One region of the Peribacillus sp. 05N428 genome, then DNA from elsewhere that is predicted to be linked to it. Evidence: riboswitches for the same ligand, from Rfam matches in the RefSeq annotation. Region 1 holds a riboswitch; each other region holds the start of a gene.
The links. Region 1 has a riboswitch for S-adenosylmethionine ahead of mtnW (2,3-diketo-5-methylthiopentyl-1-phosphate enolase). Riboswitches for the same ligand answer to the same signal wherever they lie in the genome.
Positions count from the first base shown of each region.

Region 2: another riboswitch for S-adenosylmethionine. It lies ahead of metK (methionine adenosyltransferase); the one in region 1 lies ahead of mtnW (2,3-diketo-5-methylthiopentyl-1-phosphate enolase).
Region 3: another riboswitch for S-adenosylmethionine. It lies ahead of AC1DIV_RS00745 (Na+/H+ antiporter NhaC family protein); the one in region 1 lies ahead of mtnW (2,3-diketo-5-methylthiopentyl-1-phosphate enolase).

Region 1 covers NZ_JBFTMS010000019.1:33,500-41,337, forward strand. The annotation lists gene AC1DIV_RS17520 (carbon-nitrogen family hydrolase) at 1-514, opposite strand, end outside; gene AC1DIV_RS17525 (aminotransferase class I/II-fold pyridoxal phosphate-dependent enzyme) at 614-1,786, shown strand; SAM riboswitch class I at 1,905-2,058, shown strand; gene mtnW (2,3-diketo-5-methylthiopentyl-1-phosphate enolase) at 2,167-3,399, shown strand; gene AC1DIV_RS17535 (2-hydroxy-3-keto-5-methylthiopentenyl-1-phosphate phosphatase) at 3,406-4,065, shown strand; gene AC1DIV_RS17540 (methylthioribulose 1-phosphate dehydratase) at 4,062-4,691, shown strand; gene AC1DIV_RS17545 (cupin domain-containing protein) at 4,716-5,249, shown strand; gene AC1DIV_RS17550 (CobW family GTP-binding protein) at 5,373-6,299, shown strand; partial or broken gene AC1DIV_RS17555 (DUF2188 domain-containing protein) at 6,366-6,512, shown strand; gene AC1DIV_RS17560 (hypothetical protein) at 6,570-6,812, opposite strand; gene AC1DIV_RS17565 (hypothetical protein) at 6,924-7,190, shown strand; gene AC1DIV_RS17570 (YncE family protein) at 7,311-7,838, shown strand, end outside.
Region 2 covers NZ_JBFTMS010000042.1:29,690-37,527, reverse strand. The annotation lists gene AC1DIV_RS24925 (alpha/beta hydrolase) at 1-147, opposite strand, end outside; gene AC1DIV_RS24920 (gamma carbonic anhydrase) at 358-876, shown strand; gene metK (methionine adenosyltransferase) at 1,395-2,588, opposite strand; SAM riboswitch class I at 2,752-2,914, opposite strand; gene pckA (phosphoenolpyruvate carboxykinase (ATP)) at 3,344-4,930, shown strand; gene AC1DIV_RS24905 (nucleotide sugar dehydrogenase) at 5,566-6,867, opposite strand; gene AC1DIV_RS24900 (glycosyltransferase) at 6,909-7,838, opposite strand, start outside.
Region 3 covers NZ_JBFTMS010000001.1:171,695-179,532, reverse strand. The annotation lists gene AC1DIV_RS00775 (alkyl/aryl-sulfatase) at 1-214, opposite strand, end outside; gene AC1DIV_RS00770 (DUF2975 domain-containing protein) at 567-1,052, opposite strand; partial or broken gene AC1DIV_RS00765 (transposase) at 1,267-1,572, opposite strand; gene AC1DIV_RS00760 (LysR family transcriptional regulator) at 1,811-2,689, opposite strand; gene AC1DIV_RS00755 (chromate transporter) at 2,935-3,564, shown strand; gene AC1DIV_RS00750 (chromate transporter) at 3,613-4,158, shown strand; gene AC1DIV_RS00745 (Na+/H+ antiporter NhaC family protein) at 4,357-5,664, opposite strand; SAM riboswitch class I at 5,853-5,960, opposite strand; gene AC1DIV_RS00740 (SOS response-associated peptidase) at 6,296-6,967, opposite strand; gene AC1DIV_RS00735 (hypothetical protein) at 7,027-7,182, opposite strand; gene hutG (formimidoylglutamase) at 7,506-7,838, opposite strand, start outside.

The sequences.
Region 1 (7,838 bases):
ATTCAGCCGTAACGAATAGAACTTCCGCGCCTTGAACGGTATGGACTCGCTGCCATTCGGGGAAACGAATGTCATAACAAACGAACCCGGCACATATTTTTTCATCAAGAGTAAATAAACCATCTTTTTCACCTGGCTGCAGGAAATGATGTTCATCCATTAATTGAAATAAGTGAAGCTTATCATATTCTTTAATGAGCTTTCCGTGTTTATCGATGATGATCATGGTGTTATAGATTCCCTTGCTTGTTTTTTTCGCAATGGAACCGCCGATGATGTGAATCTGGTGTTTCTGTGCCTGTGTTTTAAGAAATTCAATCGTTTTTTCTGCCTCTTGATCAGCAATCTCATTCAGCCTGGTCAAGTCGTATCCGGTTGTCCAAAGCTCTGGTAATATGACGATATCGGGTTCGGACCGAGCTGCTTTTTCCATCCATTGTTCTGCAACCTGAAAATTGATATCCGGTTGCCCGAAGGCTATATCCATTTGAATACAAGCTATTTTCCACTTCATCGTTTAAAACCCCCACACGTAAAAAATGCTTTACAAGACTACGATAAACATATATCATTTGTGACTAGAATTTCAAGAAATTTCAGAGAAGGTGTATAAATGGTGCAATTCGAAAAATCCGGACTGCTTCAGGACCTGCCCAAGCAGTTTTTTGCTTCACTGGTCGCAAAAGTCAATGCAATCACGGAGCAAGGACATGATGTCATTAATTTAGGCCAGGGAAACCCTGATCAGCCGACGCCGGAACATATCGTCAAAAGTTTGCAGTCTGCTGCTGAAAAAACGATTAATCATAAATATTCGCCATTCCGGGGACATCAATATTTAAAAGATGCTGCTGCCGTCTTTTATGAACGAGAATACGGTGTCAAGCTGGATCCGAAAAGTGAAGTGGCGATTCTCTTCGGGGGCAAGGCAGGTCTTGTCGAACTTCCGCAGTGTTTATTGAATCCAGGTGATACGATCCTTGTTCCAGATCCCGGCTATCCGGATTATCTTTCCGGTGTTGTTTTAGCCCAGGCAAAGACCGAACTGATGCCCTTGACAGAAGAAAATGATTTTCTTCCGAAATACGATGACATACATAAAGAAGTTCTTGATAAAGCCAAAATGATGTTCTTGAATTATCCGAATAATCCCACAGGCGCTTCTGCAACTGAAAGTTTCTTTGATGAAACCGTCTCCTTTGCAAAAGAACATTCAATATGTGTGGTCCATGATTTCGCCTATGGGGCGATAGGATTCGACGGAAAAAAACCGATAAGTTTTCTCCAGGCGGAGGGAGCGAAGGATGTAGGAGTTGAAATATACACTCTATCGAAAACATACAATATGGCAGGGTGGAGAGTCGGCTTCGCAGTGGGCAATAAGAGTGTAATAGAAGCTCTTGAACTATTACAAGACCATCTTTATGTGAGTCTTTTCCCGGCGATACAAGAAGCTGCGGCAAGCGCTTTGCTTGACTCACAGACCTGTGTAGAGAAGTTAGTGCAGATGTACGAGGGGCGAAGGAATGTTTTCATTGAGGGATTGAGGGCCATCGGCTGGGATGTCAAAGCTCCAGCGGCATCGTTTTTTGCCTGGCTCAAAGTACCTGAAGGTTTTACGTCCGAGAGTTTTGCGGACTATTTATTAACGCATGCCCATGTAGCTGTTGCCGCAGGGAATGGGTTCGGTGAATTTGGCGAAGGTTATGTCAGGGTAGGGCTACTGACTTCGGAAGAACGGCTGCAAGAGGCTGTGGAACGAATACGTACATTAAACTTATTTTAATGCAATATGATTCACCTTTAAATAGTTAAAACTTATTGACAAAGTAGGAATTACCTGTCAGAATACAAAATAAATTCTTAATCTTTCGATACTTGGATGCAACTTATATATCAGCGTTTTCTTATTTTGAGCAGGTGGAGGGACTAGCCCGATGAAGCCCAGCAACCGACCGTAATTCCATTGTAAAATGGGGCGGAATCCTTCCGCCGGATTTTTTTGAAATCCACAAGGCACGGTGCTAATTCTTGCAGCCGATGGCTGGGAGATAAGAAGATGGCTTTTTAAAGCCTCTTCTTTATGAAGGGGCTTTTGCCATTTTGAGACCATCTCAGGCCAATAATGACATCGAGAGTTTACTAACGTGTTATAGGAGTGATCAGATGAGCGAGATAGTCGCTACTTATTTAATTCATGACTTTAATGGAAATCATGAGAAAAAAGCAGAGAGCATTGCCTTGGGTCTGACTGTCGGGACATGGACGGACTTGCCACATTTGGTACAGAAACAACTGGAAAAACATAAGGGACGCGTCGTATCGGTGACACCCCTCTCTGAAGAAGAGAGGGCAAACAGCTACTTTAATCGGAAAGTATACCGTTCGCTGATTAAAATTGCCTATCCGGCAAGGAATTTCTCCAATGATTTACCTGCAATCCTTACGACGGTCTTCGGCAAACTCTCATTGGACGGTGAAATAAAACTTATCGACTTGGATTTTGTCGGTGATATTCAAAAAGCCTTTCCCGGGCCGCAATTTGGCATTGAAGGCATAAGGGAAAAGCTTGGCGTATTTAACCGGCCCTTGGTGATGAGCATTTTTAAAGGTGTATTGGGAAGAGACCTAACATTTCATAATGAGCAACTGAGGCAACAAGCATTGGGAGGTGTCGACCTGGTTAAGGATGATGAGATCCTCTTCGACCAGGAACTGACTCCATTTTTCGATAGAATAAAAACGGGAAAAAGAATATTGAATGAAGTCTATGAAACCACTGGCCACCGTACTTTATATGCTGTCAATCTATCAGGGAAAACTTTTGAATTATTGGATAAGGCAGAGCAAGCGGCTGAAGCAGGGGCAGATGCTTTATTGTTCAACGTTCATACATATGGTTTGGATGTATTGCAGGCCTTGAGTGAACATGATCGTATCAAGCTGCCGATCATGGCGCACCCCGCATATAGCGGGGCATTGGCATCTTCATCATTTTATGGTATCGGCTATCCATTATTGCTTGGTAAATTAGTAAGGTTATCAGGCGCGGATTTATCTTTATTCCCTTCTCCTTATGGAAATGTCGCACTTGAAAAAACGGAGACCTTAGCGATTGCTGAAGCTCTGACAAAAGATGAACTTTCATGGAAAAAAGCCTTCCCTGTTCCTTCTGCAGGCATTCATCCGGGCATGGTTCCGGACCTGATCAAGGATTTCGGGCTTGATAGTGTGATTAATGCCGGAGGCGGAATTCACGGGCACCCTGACGGAGCAGAGGGCGGTGCCAAGGCTTTCCGTTCTGCTGTGGAAGCCGTTCTGGCAGGAAAGGAACTTTCTGAAGCGGCGGCTGAGGAAGAAACCCTAAAAAAAGCTCTTGTGTTGTGGGGAGGCCTATAAGAAATAATGAAACCGATCATCTTTTGTGATTTTGACGGAACGATCACCAACACAGATAATATCATTTCAATTATGAAGAAATTTGCGCCTCCGGAATGGGAAGCGTTGAAAGACGGTGTCCTTCAGCAAAAAATCAGTATATCTTCAGGAGTTGGGGATATGTTTTCCCTGCTTGATAGTGGCTTGAAGGATGACATCATCCAATATGTAAGAAAAACGGCCGGCATTCGTCCGGGGTTTTATGAATTCGTTGAGTATACGAAACAAGCCAATATCCCTTTATATATTGTAAGCGGGGGCATGGATTTTTTCATTGCACCCCTTTTGAATGATATCTTGCCAACAGAGTCCGTGTATTGCAACCATGCATTTTTTGATAAGGAAAAGATTTATATTGAGTGGCCACATGCTTGTGATGATCAATGTAATAATGATTGCGGTTGCTGCAAGCCATCCATTATGAGGAAAATTACGGGCCCGGAAGATTTTAAACTCGTTATTGGAGATTCAGTGACGGATTTTGAAGCGGCAAAACAGGCCGATTTTGTCATAGCCCGTGACATACTGCTTGAAAAATGCGATAGGGAAGGAATTCCACATCAAGGATTCGAAACATTTTTTGATGTAATTGACATTATAAAGCAGCAGGAGGTGGTTAAAGCGTGAACACTCATTCTAAAGAATGGCAGGAGTTGGCAGATATTAAAGCTGAACTGGCCGAAAGGGATTGGTTTATGGGAACTAGCGGGAATTTGTCCATCCGCGAACCCAAAAGCCCTTTCTTTTATATTACCGCAAGCGGTAAGGATAAAAGGAAGCAATCGGATTCGGACTTTTTACTGGTGGATTTAAAAGGAAAACCAGTTGAAGAAACGAACCTAAGACCATCGGCCGAAACTTTACTTCATACAGACATTTACCGAAAAACCAATGCGAACTGTGTACTTCATGTCCATACAGTTGAAAATAATGTGATATCGGAATTGTATGGAGATGAAGGCCAAGTTTCCTTTCGTAATCATGAAATCATTAAAGCGACCGGTCGGTGGGATGAAGATTCGGAGCTTCGGATTCCAATCATATATAATCACGCTGACATTCCGCTGCTATCCGATAAGTTCAAGCCGCATGTCGAAGGAGACTCTGGCGCTGTGCTGATACGCAATCATGGCATTACGGTTTGGGGCAAAAGCGGATTCGAAGCAAAAAGAATACTTGAAGCTTGCGAATTTTTATTTCAATATCAACTGTTGCTTAATCAACAAAAGGCGTTTGCAGGTTCTATAAGATAAATACTCATAGAGGAGGAATGAATGATGGCAACGATCAGATTCCATGAAACAAACGAGGTTATTGAAAACGGTGAACAGGTAAAAGGTTTTTTAGAAACACAAGGGGTTATTTATGAGCAATGGGACATTTCTAAATTACCTGCCCATCTTGTGGAAAAATACGATTTAACAGATGCTGACAAGGAGGAAATCCTTGTAACATTCCAGTCAGAGATAGCGGAAATCTCTGAAAGAAGAGGCTATAAAGCCCATGATATCATCACATTATCCGATGCAAACCCGAACTTGGATCAAATGCTTGAAAACTTTAAGCAGGAACACCATCACGAAGATGATGAAGTGCGTTTCATAGCAGGCGGAACGAGTATCTTTGCCATTGAAGGCAATGATAAACAGTGGTTTGATGTACGGCTTAATCCAGGAGATCTTATTAGTGTACCAGAATCAACAAGACATTATTTCACGCTCGCGGAAGATAGGAAAACTGTTGCTGTCCGGATTTTCGTAACAGCTGCGGGATGGGTGCCGATTTACGAAAAAGACGAAGTTCAAGCATGAATCAATGTTGAAAAACCAGCTTACGGGCTGGTTTTTTTATGTGAATCCGGCAAGTGCTTTAGTAAGCTAATTATGATAAAATTTAACGGAATCGAATTTAACCGGATTTAGGAGCAGATAAGAATGAAAACGACCGAAGTGTACATATTGGGCGGCTTTCTCGGCAGCGGGAAAACGACGCTTCTTCGAAATATTTTAAAACAGGAAAGTGAAGCGGGCAGAAAAGTGGCAGTGCTTTTAAATGAGCTCGGCAGTGTATCGGTTGACAGCGGACTCATTGGTGATGGAGTGCCTCTGAAGGAGTTGTTTGACGGGTGCATTTGCTGCACAATTCAAGATAAACTGGAGGTTCAGCTTCATGAGTTACTAACCGAAAATGAACTGGATGCGGTTTATATTGAAACGACGGGTGCAGCTCATCCAGTTGAAGTATTGGATGGCATCATGTCGCCGATTTTCGCCAAAAAGCTGGAATATAAAGGGATCATCACGGTCGTCGATTTATTAAGGTGGCGCGATCGGGAGGAACTGTCTCCGCAGCTTCGACAGCTGCTTGCAGAGCAAATCCATCATGCCGATTTCATTTTATTGAATAAAGCGGATATGGTAAGTGAGATGAAGGCCGCACAGCTAATATATACGATACAGGCGCTGAATACGGATGCTGTATGTTTATTGACGGAGTATGCAGCCGTTTCCTTGGCATCATTGCAGCAAATGCAAAGAAAAAGGCATAATGGACATCAAAAGCTTGATGTACATGACCATTTGCACTTAACTGCAATCGTTCATACATTTGAAGGTGCTGTGGCACAAACCGACTTTGAAGAGTGGCTTAGGGCTCTGCCGGAAACGGTCTATCGAATGAAAGGATATATTTCCTTTACACATTCACAATACCCGCATTTATTCCAATACTCTTACGGAATGCCGATGTATATGAATGAAATGATGAAAATGCCATTGAATATCGTCATGATCGGGGAAAAGTTGGAAAAGGAAATGTTGATCGGTCAGTTGAAAGCTTTGGAAGCGAAAGCGGCCCGATAAACGTTTACCGCCCATTAAAGAAGGGAAACATGAAAAGAAGACTTTCTTATTAAGGAGGCGGTATTAGTGCCATGGAATAAGAACGATTACCCAAACTCGATGAAGAATCTAGATAAAGATGTTAGGGAAAAGGCTATAGAAATCGCAAATGCATTATTGGATGAAGGATATGAGGATGGAAAAGCCATTCCAATTGCCATAGACCGGGCTAAGATGTCAGTAGGAAATGATTGAGAAAATGGTCAGACCCACATAGGGGTCTGACCATTTTTATTGTTGCATTCCAAAGGCGGCAAATGTCTTTTCGTCTTCTATCAATCCGCAGGCAGCACACTGAACCCGAACTTCAGGACCATTATATGCTAGATGGAATGGCAGAAGGGAGTCGTTCGAATATTGTTCAACAATCTCACCGGATTGGGGATCCTTTTTAATGGGTGTTGCTACTTGCTGAATGAGATTGAAGCGAGATTTATTTGTCCGGCAATTCGGACAGCGGTATACTTGAGACATTGTACTCACTCCTTTTTTGGATTTTAAAAAGCATGATATCTTATTATGAAGATAGTCTTTACAAACTTGAACATTAATATGTATAAATTAGTAATGGATGGAAGGGATACTATGAAAGAAACTGTCAGGCAAGAAGAATTACTGGTGGCTTATTTAAGCATATGGAACAATCGTAAGGTGAACGATGGAGGGGGAAGGGAAGTGTTGCCGGAACTCATCCGACGAGAGCTTTTGGATGAAAATGCCCATCCCCGCGCCCGAAAACCAGTATTGGAGAAATTTTACCTTTCTATTAAACGCGTGATGGAATCTTCGCTTTCGGAAGAAATGAAAAATGCGATTGTAATGGCCTATATCACTGAATTGGAAAGATTATGATTTTTCGAGTGTGATACGGATGCTTGTTAGCAAATATTCTTTTATGCTTCATACTTTTTTCACAAATCATTGTTAAAATTTTTTAAAAATAGATATTTAATGAATAAGGAGCTTAAAATTATGAAGTGGGGCATTGTGCTTTTTCTTGCCATCGTACTGCTTACGGGGTGTAATAGCGGTAATGCATTTACTAAAATCAATAAAAGTCAATCTTTCCTGGCAACTGTCAATATCAAGGATACATCACTGACTTTCATAGACGAAAACTATCATGCTTTTGCAAAATGGGATATTTCAGAACCATTTACCGGAGCCCTGCTCCTGGCAGACAAAGATACTATCCTGCTTTATGGAAAAGAGATGGAGAAAGTCCAAGTGTACTCTTTATCTGCAGGAAAACTGATAAACAGTTGGGAAATTGGGAAAGGGATCGTCAATATGCAGTTGTTACGTGATGGTAAAAGCATCGTGGCGGTCAATCAATCGAATCACTCCATTTATTTTTTAAATGCTGATGGGGAGGAACAGGATATTGTCAAGGTTGGTAAAAGCCCCTTGACCGTTCTTCAAGGAGAGCAAGCGAATCGATTGTATGTTATTAATTTTGGTGATACCAAATGTTCAGTGATAAATCTTGAAACGAAAAAG
Region 2 (7,838 bases), on a different contig from region 1:
CTGCCCAGGAAGGTCGCCCATGACGACATGGTATCCAGCTGAAAGCCACATTTGTGTTACCCACTTATAACGTCCGTGATGTTCCATTGCCCCATGAATGATGACAATGACGCCCTTTGCGTCTCCTTCTGTCTCCCATTTCCACATTCGAAATCCCCCTTTCACTTTTCACTTGTTGTGTACGATCCATGATAGTTGAAATAATATATATAAATTATAACCATATTCGTGATTTTCGACAAAAAAGAAATCTAACAAGTTGTACATTGCTATTATAAATAGCCAAGTGTATTTGCATACGGTATATTAAAATAATACATAAAAACATTCACTTCGGAAAGGAAATGATTGAAAATGATTATTTATCCGTATAAAGGCAAAGAACCTGAAATTGCTGAAAGCGCTTATATTGCTGAAAATGCTGTCGTCACAGGTGATGTCAAAATTGGTGACGAAACATCAATCTGGTTCAATTCCGTCATTCGCGGTGATGTATCCCCAACCATCATCGGAAAAAAAGTCAGTATACAGGATAACAGCATCCTGCACCAAAGCCCAAATAATCCATTGATCATCGAGGATGAAGTAACCATTGGCCATCAGGTCATATTACATAGCTGTAAAATCCGCAAAGGAGCTTTAATCGGCATGGGATCGATTGTACTTGATGAAGCCGAAATCGGCGAAGGGGCTTTCATCGGTGCCGGCAGTCTCGTTCCCCAAGGCAAAGTCATTCCACCGAACATGTTGGCATTCGGACGTCCAGCTAAAGTCATCCGCGAAATCAACGAAGAAGATCGTCAGGATATGGAACGCATCGTACGCGAATACGCCGAAAAAGGCCAATACTATAAAACGGCGGAACGAATAAAGTAATGCACGAGCACTTGACTGAAAATTACGAGTATTTGAACGCAACTCACGAGTATATCGCTGAAATTCACGAGTATTTGCTCCTAACTTACGAGTATTTGCTCCAAACTCACGAGTAAATCGCTGAAATTCACGAGTATTGCTCCAAATTCACGAGTAAATTGCTGAAACTCACGAGTATTTGCTCCAAACTCACGAGTAAATGCTGAAACTCACCAGTATTGCTCCAAATTCACGAGTAAATTGCTGAAACTCACGAGTATTTGCTCCAAATTCACGAGTAAATTGCTGAAACTCACGAGTATTTGCTCCAAATTCACGAGTAAATTGCTGAAACTCACGAGTATTTGCTCCAAACTCACGAGTATTTGCTCAAAACTCACGAGTAAATCGCTCTAACTCACGAGTATGGCCCTTAAAGTTGAATTTCTTTGGGATTTCTTGAATTATTCCCGCAGACGGCTAAGTTAATCCATAAAAAAGGTGCCCCGCTAATAGCGGGACACCTTTTTTTATATGAATTACGCTTGTGCTTTTAATGTTTCTGCTTTGTCCGTGCGTTCCCATGGAAGATCGACATCTGTACGGCCGAAGTGTCCGTATGCAGCTGTTTGTTTGTAGATTGGGCGACGAAGGTCAAGCATTTTGATGATTCCAGCTGGACGAAGGTCGAAGTTTGCGCGAACTAGGTCAACAAGGACTTCTTCGCTAACTGTACCAGTTCCGAACGTATCAATAGAGATCGATACAGGCTCTGCCACACCAATTGCGTATGCCAATTGAACTTCCGCTTTGTCGGCAAGGCCGGCTGCCACGATGTTTTTCGCAACGTAACGTGCAGCGTATGCAGCAGAACGGTCAACTTTAGTTGCATCCTTACCAGAGAATGCACCGCCGCCGTGACGAGCGTATCCGCCATAAGTATCAACGATGATTTTACGTCCAGTAAGACCAGCATCCCCTTGAGGTCCGCCGATTACGAAACGGCCAGTCGGGTTGATGAAGTACTTAGTATCTGCATCGATCAACTCGGCTGGAACGACAGCTTTGATCACATGTTCTTTTAGATCGGCTTGAATTTGTTCAAGCGTAATTTCTGCATCATGCTGTGTAGAGATGACGATTGTATCTACACGTACAGGACGGTTATTCTCATCATATTCCACGGTTACCTGTGTTTTACCATCAGGGCGTAGGTAAGCAAGAGTTTCATCTTTACGAACTTGAGTCAAGCGGAATGAAAGTTTATGCGCCAATGAAATCGGAAGCGGCATAAGCTCTTCTGTTTCATTACAAGCGAATCCGAACATAAGACCTTGGTCCCCTGCACCGATTGCATCGATTTCTTCATCTGACATGTTTCCTTCACGAGCTTCCAATGCTTTATCGACACCAGCTGCGATATCGGCAGACTGCTCATCAATGGAACTCAAAACGGCACAAGTTTCAGCATCGAAACCGTATTTCGCACGTGTGTAGCCAATTCCTTTAACCGTATCACGAACGATACGCGGGATATCCACGTAAGCGGACGTTGTAATTTCACCAGCAACAAGTACAAGACCTGTAGTTACACTAGTTTCACACGCAACACGTGCATTTGCATCCTTAGCTAGGATAGCATCTAAAATGGAATCTGAAATCTGATCACAAATTTTGTCCGGATGGCCCTCTGTAACAGATTCAGAAGTAAATAGACGTTTCTTTGACATCATATTTCCTCCTTGGAAGTTAGTATGTTGTAGGCATAAGCCTGATTTTTACGGAACTCGTTTCCCTCATTAGTTTCAACTATAGACACAGAATTACTTATAAAAAACACAAAAACCTTCCCTGGCAAATGAGGAAAGGTTTAAAACTCTGTCTTCTATCCTTTCACTCTTATCGTTCAAGGGTTTTTTACCTTGCTCAGGTTAGCACCATCACCACTATTCCTTGAAGACCTTCGCTTTATTTTCGGCGATCGATCTTGGAGTCAAGTTCAATATGGCAGGTTGCTGGGTTTCAAAGGGCCTGTCCCTCCACCAACTCGGGATAAGAGAATCCGTACAATTTAAGATATTATCGTATCTGGCTGGAATTTGTCAATGCTTTTCTAAAAAGAACATTTCCACCCAGAATGGCGTTCATTTGAAAAAACATGTTGATACAACGTCCTAGAGGGGTTTACAACACAAAATACGAATAGAAATGTTGTAAATTGCCATTAATAATAAAGTATTGAACATCGAAAAGGAACGACATCCTGACTTTCCCATTAGACATATATTGCTTACTAACTTCCTATTTAAATAAAATTTTCTTCATGAAAGTATATGCGATTATCCTGAATCGGTTCCTGCCGGATTAAAATGATTAATGCGGCTAGCTGAAAATAATCACAAATTAAAAGAAATAGTATAGACTAATTAAATGAATGTGTTATACTAATTGTAATCTAAAAACTCAAACAAAGGAAGGTACCTCATATATGAATTCTGTAGATGTTTCTAATGAGTTACACCAATTATTAACAGGAAACAATGTGCAAACTCAACTATCAGTTCCTCAATTGGTCGAAAAAGTACTTAGCAGAAATGAAGGCGTTTTAACATCAACCGGCGCGGTAAAAGCTGAAACTGGCAAATATACCGGTCGTTCACCTAAAGATAAATATATCGTGGAAGAAGCATCAGTTAAAGATAAAATCGATTGGGGTCCCGTGAACCGACCGATTTCCGAAGATGTGTTCAATAAACTATATAATAAAGTAGTTGACTACCTAAAAGCAAAAGAAGAGATTTTTGTTTTTAAAGGTTTCGCTGGTGCAGACGAATCATCACGTCTTCCCATCCGTGTTGTTAATGAATATGCTTGGCATAACCTTTTCGCCCATACTTTGTTCATCCGTCCAAACGAAGAGGAACTGAGAGGTCACGAAGCTGAATTCACGATCCTTTCTGCACCTAACTTCAAAGCGGACCCAGAAGTGGACGGAACTACATCCGAAACGTTCATCATCGTTTCTTTTGAACGCCGTACGATCCTGATCGGCGGAACGGAATATGCAGGAGAAATGAAAAAATCGATCTTCTCGATCATGAACTACTTACTTCCAGAGGCTGGAATCCTTCCAATGCATTGCTCTGCTAACGTAGGACGTGAAGGGGACGTCGCTTTATTCTTCGGACTGTCCGGTACAGGCAAAACAACTTTATCAGCAGACACTAGCCGTAAATTGATTGGCGATGACGAGCACGGCTGGTCTTCTAATGGCGTATTCAACATCGAAGGCGGCTGCTATGCGAAAACGATCAACCTTTCACGTGAAAAAGAACCGCAAATTTTCGACGCAATCCGTTTTGGTGCTGTATTGGAAAATGTTGTTGTTGATCCGGATACGCGTGTAGCGAACTATGATGACAGTTCATTGACTGAAAACACTCGTGCTGCTTACCAAATGCAAGCGATCGATAACATCGTGAACCCAAGTATTGCAGGACATCCAAATACAATCATTTTCTTAACAGCTGATGCTTCAGGCGTTCTGCCTCCAATCAGCAAGCTTTCCAAAGAACAGGCAATGTTCCACTTCCTAAGCGGATACACTAGTAAATTGGCTGGTACTGAAAGAGGCGTAACTTCTCCGGAGGCTACATTCTCCACTTGCTTCGGTTCACCATTCTTACCGCTTCCAGCTACACGCTATGCTGAGATGCTTGGTGATAAAATTGACGAGCACAATGCAAAAGTATACCTTGTCAACACAGGATGGACTGGCGGTGCATACGGAACTGGAAGCCGTATGAAACTTGCTTACACCCGTGCAATGGTACAAGCGGCGCTTGAAGGTGAATTAGCGAACATCGAAACGATCAAAGATGATATCTTCGGTTTGGATATCCCGCTTCATGTTCCTGGTGTTCCTGATGAAGTGCTTCAACCAATCAAGACTTGGGCAGATCCTTCCGCTTATAAAGAAGCAGCAACAGACCTTGCCGCACAATTCCGTGCAAACTTCAAGAAATTCAAAAGCGTTCCAAGTGAAATCGAAGAACTTGGCGGCCCGACAGCTTAATAAATTGTACACAAAAGGACCAAGCTCTTGCTTGGTCCTTTCAGTTTGTCGGCAAGAAATGTCACATCCCGAACCATGATTATGGATTACTTTATTAAGTGCCATGGAAGGGGAAATACCTCATCTACTGTCGAATAAAGTACCAAGTAACCCGAAATACGGCATCTTCGCTCGAACTTACTGCCATACACCCCGAAATATGGCGGCTGCGCTCGAATTTACTGCCTTGCACCCGGAATACACGTCTACTGTCGAATTCACTGCCATACAGCTCGAAATACGCCATCTGTGGTCGAAATTACTCCTTACCCGAATACACGTCTACTGTCGAATTCACTGCCATACAGCTCGAAATATGCCATCTGCTGACGAATTCACTGCCTTGCAGCCCGAAATACGGCGGCTGCGCTCGAATACTGCCTTATAACCCGAAATATGACGGCTGCGCTCGAATAATTGGCCGAGACTCTGCTAGGATGCTTGACGTACAGGAAGCGGAACTGAAACAAACTGGATCGTTTCCACGTTCTGAAAGGACCACTTTCTTGCATGGTCCTTTTTTTCATTGGAAAAGGGGCACTGTGATAGTCAGTGCCCCCTTAATCGTTATTCCGTTATCCATGTTGTCCAAATTTTTAGATGATCGCTTTATTCCTGTCTTTTTTCATGGACACCGTTTTGTATTGATATATATTGCCCAGGTTCGCCACCGGGACATCTGTTTTAGTTGCATCAATGCAATTGCGTGTATCCAGAATCAATTTATTGCTCATGAGTTTCGATAGCTTATCATAATCCATCTGTTTAAATTCATCATGGTCAGTCAGGATAAGTATCAAGTCGGCATCATTTACAGCGTCTTCCACTGATACGACTGGCATCTTTCCAGATTTGACATGCGGGTCATGCAAGGCTACATCCATGTTTTCCATTCCCATCAAGATATTGACGACATCAATGGCGGGACTTTCACGAATATCATCTACATTTCCTTTGTATGCTAGACCGAAAACAGCTACTTTTGGCTTCCGGATCCCCTCTAGCATCATCCTTATGGAATTAACGATGTAATAAGGCATCGATACGTTGGTATCACGCGCCAATTTAATGATTCTCGCATACTCCGGTGCCTTTGCAACGACGAAATACGGATCGACCGCTAAACAATGGCCGCCAACTCCTGGTCCTGGTTGGTGTATATTGACACGAGGGTGTTTGTTTGCCATCGATATGACATCCAAAACATTGATGTCCAGCTCGAAACAGATTTTCGTCAGCTCATTCGCAAGGGCGATATTGACATCCCTGAAGGTGTTTTCCATCAGTTTGGACATTTCTGCCGTTTTCGCATCGGTCTGAATGATTTCCCCTTGAACGAAGGTTTTGTAAACAAGACTTCCTTTATATGAGCATGTTTCGGTGATGCCCCCGACGATACGGTTATTATGAACCAACTCTTCAAGAATCCTTCCAGGTAAAACGCGTTCCGGACAATGTACGAGGAAAATGTCTTTTCCGATGGTAAGGCCCGTCCTCTCGATCATCGGTTTAATATGATCATCCATGCTTCTTGGCGCTATCGTCGATTCGATAATGATGACATTCCCTTTTTTGATAAAAGGAAGAATGTTTGAGGTTGCATCCATGACATGTGTTAAATCACAGGATTGGTGCATGTCCTTTTTATTTGGAGTAGGCACCGCGATGATGAAAACATCCGCATGTTCCGGGCTTAACGCAGCTCGGAACTTATTGGAAGCAATCACTTCTTCTAATACCTCATCCAATCCAGGTTCTTCGATATGGAGCCTGCCGCTATTCAAATTGGAAATAATTTCAGGATGGATATCCACGCCGACAACATCGACACCGTATTTCGCAAACATTAAAGAAGTTGGAAGTCCGATATAACCAAGTCCGATTGTACAAAGTTTCATATAAACCACTCCTATCTATTTTTCTGCTGCACTCAAATTTGTTAGGCTGTTTGATAGATTTCGATAAAGATTTCCTTCTCTTGTTTCCAATTGTATTTTTGTCGCGCCTTCAGGCAGTTTTGGCTCATTTCCGCCCTTTTTTCAGGATGCTTCAATAAGTAATTGACACCTTCGGCAATTGATTTTGGATCATGCGAATCGACACATACACCGATTTTTTCCGTATCGACAACCTTTTGAATTTCAGGAAAGCTGCAGGCAACCACTGGCACACCGCTCATCATGTATTCAAACAATTTATTTGAAGAAGCGGAGTAGTGATTAAAGCAGACATTATTCAATATCTGAAAACCTAAATACGCATTTTTTGTATAATGGAGCAGCTCGTCGACCGGAACCTTCGGCAGGAACTTCACACGATGCTCCAGATTCATGTCGCTTACTTTCTTCATTAATTCATCCTTGATCCTTCCATCCCCGATAAAAACTACCGTTCCGCCCTCGATCATCGGTACAGCATCAACCAATTGCTCTAACCCTCTTCCCATTTGAACGCCGCCTTGGTATAACAATATCGGTTCATTCTCTGGCAAATCGAGCAGCTCATGCAAATTCACGGCCGTACTTTCCTCCGGATTGGTTGGAATCGGGTAGTTATGGACCACCTTGGGATACAGACCATATAAGTCTTCGTTATACTTAGCTCTCGTATGGTTTTCAGCAATCATTTCATCGACGAACATTAATAGGAATTTCTCCATCATCCCGTAAATTCGGCTATTATATCCCGTTCTGCTCGTTTGTACTTCATGCGAGTCATAAATCAGCTTTTTCCTTCTCAGCCATTTACTGCTGATCGCTCCCTGCATGAGCGTATTCAAGTCATTTGAATGATAGAAATCATATTTCCTTTTCCGGCCATGATAGATCATTTGACCAAAAATGTAGCTCCTCGTTAATAGTGTCGGCAG
Region 3 (7,838 bases), on a different contig from region 1:
TATTCAAAGGCGCAATGAATCCTTTATGTGCATTCTTGAAATCTTCCTTGTCTGAAAAATTCAACAGTTCATAAAAAGCCTTATTTGCTGAGATTGTTGCATCTGTTGCCGGCATTGGCTTATCTGAAGCAGCATTTGTAACAGAAGAACCTGCCAGTAAAGCAAAAACAATGGGAACGGTTACAATTCCTTTTATAAAAGATATTTTGGACATTTCATACCCCTTTCTAAGTAGATATCATGTATCTATTCCGAATTTTGCAGCAGTAAACTTTCTCATTTTTTAGAAATTTTTAGAATAATATGAATTTATTTTATAATTAATTTGACTTTAAGTATATTTCCTATTTTTAATGGTAACTTCAATTTTATTTATATAAAAGCTATGTTAAATTCTAATGTTGATATTTGACCATTAGAAAACCGCCTTGGTGAAAAGGCCGTTCATTGAGCTATCGTCCCCGTAGTTAAATAGATTAGTTGTGTCTGTTTTATTGAGTGTCTGCGTCGCTTTTGTACTCCAAAAAGAACCTGGCTGACAATCCAAAGTCTTACATATCCGTTAATCATTTATTTTTTGACATTATATCTGGGGCATTTTTTAATGGCTTTTGAAGTGCGTCCACAATGGCTGCGATGATACTTGTTGCTAAAATACCCATTAGACATAATGATGTAGGACCCGCTGCATCATCACTACCTGTAACTTTAGCAAGCACCCTTAAGCTTACTATTCCTAACAAAATGAGGAAAATGACTGTAAAAGTACATTTCTTTATAATCTTCAAAGATTTAAGGGATAATTCAGAGAAAGCATTGTTCTTTTCGATGTAGGTTAATAGTTTATATGCTTGATACAACGCAACAGAAAACGCAATACAGAATCCGTATGCACATACTAAAAAGGGGATTAGGAAGTAAGCCGTATCTGGATGTACCCTTGCATCTCTAACGGCTATCTCAGGCAACCAGATACACAAAGCAAGCACTGCAATTCCAGCCAGAAAAATAATTACCTTTAAGAAAGTCGTTGAACCTCGTTTAACATTCATTTAAAACACCTCACTTATTTAATGACAACATGATTTTAGCATATTATTTATTGTATTACAGTAAATTTATATTGTTTTTATTTATATTATTATTGTTATTGAAATATCTTTTTAATTTTGACAAAAATAAAAAGCACTTCTCATTACAAAGAAATGCTCTTACTTTAAAATGTTAAATTTACAACTTGTTCAACAAAACTGCCCGTTTAGATTTATGTGGTCTTCTGGTGCATTGAAGAGGTGTGTTTGTGAGGTCGTTGAAGGTTTGATGGCAGGCTTTACAGCGGTAACACTGTTTCACCTCTCCTGTTTTGATAACGCATTAACCAAATCGCACAAAAAAATGGCTGTCGCAATGTGGGCAGACAAGACTAGCTTTATGCTTTTGTACCTGGATTTCATCAATAGCACGAATAGGAGCCGACATCGGTTTCGTTCGAGACTGCAAGAATTATACAAGTTGCTGTTTACCGCTTTCATTTAATGCTTCGGCGAGCTTCTTTATTTCCTTTAACTCCACGCTATATCATCTCCGAACCATCATTATATCTTTTATTATGCCCATTAATCCCTTTGTTTGTCTAACCGAAGGCTTAACAACCAAATTCAAAATTCCCCTCCCGATAGACAAGAGCTTTTATAATCAATGCGGTATATTCAATTTACCATGACTTTTGCTTGCTACCGGGGCTACGCCGTTAACCACGAAACTGAAAATGCTGCCAATTATAAGTGTGAACAAAGGCAGCGTCCCATCCTTATTGAAGAAAATCAACAAATTTAGACACTCCTATTTTATTAAAACGCTTGTTTTTCCTGACTAGCCATAAATTTCTTGCCATATTTATTCTGTATATATCCACTTCCCGCAAAAAGCCTTGCTCCAATTCTCTGGCCACTGTCAACCTTGGCAAAATGCTGATTCCAAGTCCAGCTTCAACCGCACTTTTTATCGCTTGTGTACTGCCAATCTCCATGTAGCTTTCAATTTTTTCTAAAATCCCATGCTCCCTTAGCATATTTTCTACGATAAGCCGTGTTCCGGAAATGGATTCACGCCAAATCATCCTTTCATTTCCCAATTCCTCTAGCTGAATTTCTTTTCTTTCTTTCCATGGGTGGTCGGATGGACATACCAATATCAATTCGTCTTCGGCGAACTTGTCTACAATAAAATCTGTGTTTTCCACAAGTCCTTCCACCAAGGCCAAATCAATGACATCGTTTGAAAGATCCTCCAAAACCCGGGGCGTATTTTTTATCGTCAATGTCACTTTTATTTCTGGCTGTTGTTTTTTGAATCTCCCAAGCAAGCTAGGCAACAAATACTCTCCGATAGTCAAGGAAGCCCCTACAATGAGATTTGCATTGTATTTACCCGTCGATTGCTGAATCACTTCTTTTGAATGGTTGAAGTCATTTACTATGGCTTTAGCAAAAGGGTATAACAGCTTTCCTGCTTCTGTAACTCTCAGCCTTCCTTCCTCACGGTCGAATAACAAAGTGTTATAATAATTTTCCAGTTGATGGATCTGCCGTGTTACAGCGGGCTGAGATAGGAAACTTAACCTCGCTGCCTGGCTTATACTTCCTTCATCCACCACTAAACAAAACATTTTCAGATTTTCCAATTTCAAGAAAACGACCTCCATGTTTTTAGATAGTTTATTAAAATGATAGCATCATTAGGTAAATGGTGAAATGAAAATAGTGAGATACATTCTAAGGCTATTCAATTATTGGCGGCATTCTTTATAAAACGGATGAATCTTCTGGGTATAACGTTTTGTTATACCCGATGATTTTGTTGCAATTTACCCAGCCCTTTTTCTTTGATATGTTAATGATAAGAATTAAACAAAGCATGCAAAGGAAGTGACTGATGTCAATGAAAGGACAATGGAAAACTCTATTCCAATTATTTTGGACCTTTTTTAAAATAGCACCTGTCACATTCGGAGGCGGGTTTGCGATGATCCCTTTAATCGAAAATGAAGTGGTCGAAAAGAGAAAATGGATGAAAAGCGAAGAAGTTACGGATGTTTTTGCTTTATCTCAGTCCGTACCGGGAGCTGTCGCCATTAACTCCGCCACCTTTATCGGCCATCGAATTGCCGGAATGAAGGGGGCAATGGCAGCCATGATCGGTGTTTCATTACCTACCTTTTTTATTGTTCTGCTCCTGGGCATTGTGTATTTTTTCATTCAGGATAATCCGAAGGTAGAATCTGCATTCATATCGATCAGAGTTTCCATAGTAGCCATCATTGCATATGCGGCTATCAAGATAGGAAAATCGGCAGTTGTAGACAAATCAACTTTCTGTATTTTAATAGTAGGAATTCCTGTCCTCTTCTTTCTTCACCCTGTGATGGTTATATTAGCGGGAGCTCTAGCGGGTATTGTGACCATCTCCATTAAGAGAAAATTAGGTTACGATGTCAAAATGGACAAAAAGGATAGGAAAATAGAAGAAAATGATTTCGAACCGTTCATGGGTGCTGGCATATAGGTGAATCAAAATAGGGTCTAACTAATTTTTAAGAAAGCATGTGATGGAATGATGGAATTGTGGGAGTTGTTTAGCACCTTCTTTATTATCGGCTTTGTATCTTTCGGAGGCGGATACGCCATGATTCCCGTAATAGAATCGGAAGTCTCACAGCATGGATGGATGACAACGCAGGAATTCACCGATATAATCGCCATTTCCGGAATGTCCCCAGGGCCTGTCACCGCCAATAGTGCCATTCTTGTTGGCTATTCGACTGCTGGGTTAGCAGGAGCCATATCATCTGCTCTAGGAATCTTGCTTCCTGCCATTATATTCGTAACCGTTATAGCCACATTTTTCAGCAAATTGAATCATTATCCAGTTGTTCAATCCATGTTTTATGGATTAAGACCGATTGTCACTAGTTTGATCATCTTTGCAGCGATCAGTTTAGCACTTTCCAATCATATGATAGCCGTGAACTTTTCATGGCATACGATAAGCTTATTACTCGTTTTTGGTTTATCGTTATTTGCCCTAATGAAATTACGCTGGCATCCAGCCTATGTAATTATTCTTTCCGGTTTAGTTGGTGTTGTCCTCTATTCATGACAGTTGTCTCACACACAACCATCATTAATTTGGACCGGAATTAAGCAGAAAAATTGAAAAATGATTGATACTATATAAGTGCGAGAAAACTTTATTATGTTTATGTATTTACCATACAGAAAACACCCTGCATCCAATGATTCAGGGTGTTCAGACTGTAGACAAACTCAATGAAATTTTAGGGGTTTGTTTTAACTTTTAGTTCTTCGATCCATCATTTCCCGGCTGCAACCGTGGAAAACCAATCAGGATGGCAAGGACGCCACAAAGTCCAATCAGGATTGGGTAATATGAATACGGCAAGATGCTTAACGGAGAAATTTTTGCTACCCCTGCTGCAACAAGCAGTTGTGCTCCATATGGGATCAACCCTTGGATACAACATGCAAAAATGTCAAGGACGCTCGCCGATTTCCGCGGATCAATCCCATACTTTTCAGAAATATTTTTGGCAAGTGGCCCGGCAATGATAATCGAAATCGTGTTATTTGCCGTTGAAAGGTTCGTTAAACCAACAAGCCCCGCAATGCTGAATTCCGCCCCTTTTTTTGATTTGCTATTTCGTGTCACAAGGTGGAGTAGATAATCGATGCCGCCATTATGTTTGATTACAGCAACCATACCTGCAATTAAAATGGCAAGGAAGGAGATTTCATACATTCCCGCCATTCCTTCTCCGATTTTTTGAATGACACCCAACGGTTGATAACTACCATCAGCCAAGCCGATGATTCCGGCAAATACGATTCCGATGGAAAGGACCAAGAACACATTGACTCCTGCCAATGCAGTGACCAATACGCAAAGATACGGAAGAATCTTCACCCAATCATAAGACTGTTGGGAAATGTCAGCTTGTTCACCCATCGTTAAAATGCCTAGGATGGCACATGTGATGATGGCTGCAGGTAAAACGATGAAAAAATTCACTTTAAACTTATCCTTCATTTTCGTTCCCTGAGTTCGAACAGCAGCGATTGTCGTATCTGAAATGAATGAAAGGTTATCCCCAAACATCGCACCACCAATAACGGCCGCCATTGAAAGGGCAAGCGAAATATCTGTTTGCTCACTAATTCCAACCCCGATAGGTGCCAGGGCAACAATCGTTCCCATGCTTGTCCCCATGGATAGTGAAATAAAACAAGCGATGATGAAAATTCCTACCATTAATAGATTTTGGGGAAAAACAGCTAAGGCAAGATTCACTGTTGATTCAACTGCCCCCATACCATTGGCAACTTCGGAAAAAGCTCCGGCTAAAAGGAAAATGATTACCATTAACATAATATTGGCGTCACCGGCACCTTTACAGAAGATATCAACCTTTTCATTGAATGTCTCTTTCCGATTCATCGCCAATGCAGCTGCCGATGCAATGGATATCGCTACAATCACCGGAAATGAATAAAAATCTTTAGTGATGATTCCGGATCCAATAAATAAAATTAAAAATACGACAAATGGGATCAATGCCCATGGATTCCCTTTATTGTTTGCACTCATGATGTACACCTCTTTTTATTTTTCCCGCGACATGTGTCACAGCTCTATTCTATTAACAGTTTTCGCAAATAACTCCAATTTGAACCTACCTGATTATCCAGTCATGGAGCTGTAGCAAAAAACTGGCATAAAAAAGACCCCTTCTATTTAACAACAAGAAGAGGTCTTTTAATTTATAAAAAACACCCTCCTTATCTTTCAGGCGAAAATCAGCCTGCTGGATTTGGCACAGCACTCCATTTAAGTCCGCTGCCGAGACATCTTCGGGCCAGTCCCTCCGTCTCTCTTGATAAGAAGATTACATTATATAATTTATCTAAAATTACGATGACTGCCAGAAAAGTGCCACGCTAGAAACTTGCCTGAGTTCGTGACATCGAAAGTCGTTTTGAAAAGCAAATATAACAGTACAGCATTTTGTCTATTTTCGCAAGGGTTAATTTTTAAAGTGTTTCACATGCACTCCTTACTGTTCATAAAGAGAATCTAAGTTGATTGGAGCGGGTGTACGAGACTTCTGCGGAAAAAGCGAGTGCCTGGAGGCAACGTCAAATTGTACAAACCATAAAAAAAATGTAGACAAACTCGATTTTCATCAAGTTGTCTACATTCTGAGAGGTCTAATGAACTCTCAGCAAATTTGTTGGATTAGGTTAGGTGTATTATTTTTAGTCGAGTTTACATCTGTCGATACTTCAAATGCTTCCATCTGTTCCGAATCGAATGACTTTAAATACTGTTGCAGATATGCAGGATCATTAATGGAAGGATTCAACCAATCTTTTTCATCTTCTGGCTTTAGGATGACAGGCATGCGGTCATGAATGCTGGTCATTAGCTCATTTGGCACGGTTGTTATAACGGAGCACGAATAGATGCTGATGCCTTCAGGAGATTTCCAGGATTCCCAGAGACCGGCCATTCCAAATGGAGCATGATTCTTCAGTTTTATTCGCATCGGTATTTTTCTTTCTGGTGTCTTCTTCCATTCATAAAAAGAGTCAGCGATTATCAAGCATCTCTTCTTCTTATACGCATTCCTGAAGCTTGCTTTCTCAGCAATGGTTTCCGCTCTGGCATTGATCATTTTGTAGCCCGCTTTTTCGTCTTTTGCCCAGAAAGGAATGAGTCCCCACCGAAGATATCCAAGCCGGTTCCTTACCCCGTCATTAATGACGGAGAGCACGGATTGGGAGGGAGCAATATTGTAGCTGAATTGGTATTCCTCATCAAATGACCCTCGAATATCAAACCGTTCTTTTATTTCTTCTATGTCAGTGAAAAGAGTGAAACGTCCACACATAATATCGCCACCGTATTAAGATTTATTACAGTGTATCAAATGGAACGGGCAGCCACAAATCAGCGTTCTAAAATCCTGATATCAGTAAATGGTTGATTAAATAATTCGCTGGAAATCAAAAGAGTGCCAAGGACTTCTCTTTCATCTTCAGCTTTAATGATTTCCGACAAAATTAAGGTACTGCCATTCCTGACCGTTACTTTATATTCATTCATGGAATCCCTCCTCAAAAGGCTAGATGGTTGTTATTATAAACCAAAAACCCACAAGTATCAGTATTGAACTTAGCAGAGTCATGGAAAATCCACATGCCTTTATATTTTAAATGGTTAGTCGAACGAAGCAATGCCTGTGACCATGATTCCTTGTGAAGGAGGCGTAAAAAACTGTCCATGAATGATTCATGGACAGTCTGGGCGCTTTAAAGGTTTTTCGCTTCAATACTGAAGATAACATTAAGGAAAGCCCCAACAGTCGATACGAAAAAAAGCGCTCTTTCCGGGAAGACCGAATTGAAGTTGCGGCCATCGCATGTCCATTATTTAAAATGCAGCAAAACCTCATTTATTAAATGCCCTGCCAATGTAACGGTCTTATTATTTTCGTCCAATGCAGGGTTTACTTCAGAGATATCAAATGAGAGGATCTTTTCATTCGATACGATATGCCTAATAATGGCACGGACCAATTTCGGATCCAGTCCAAACGGCGATGGTGCACTTACCCCAGGTGCGTAGGCTGAATCAATAACATCCGTACATAATGTAAGCATGATATAGTCATTTTCCTTAGCGAATTCATTTATCCTCCGCTTCGTTTCATCCATTTCGTATAATGACAAATCTTCTTCCAATATGTAGTCGACCTTACT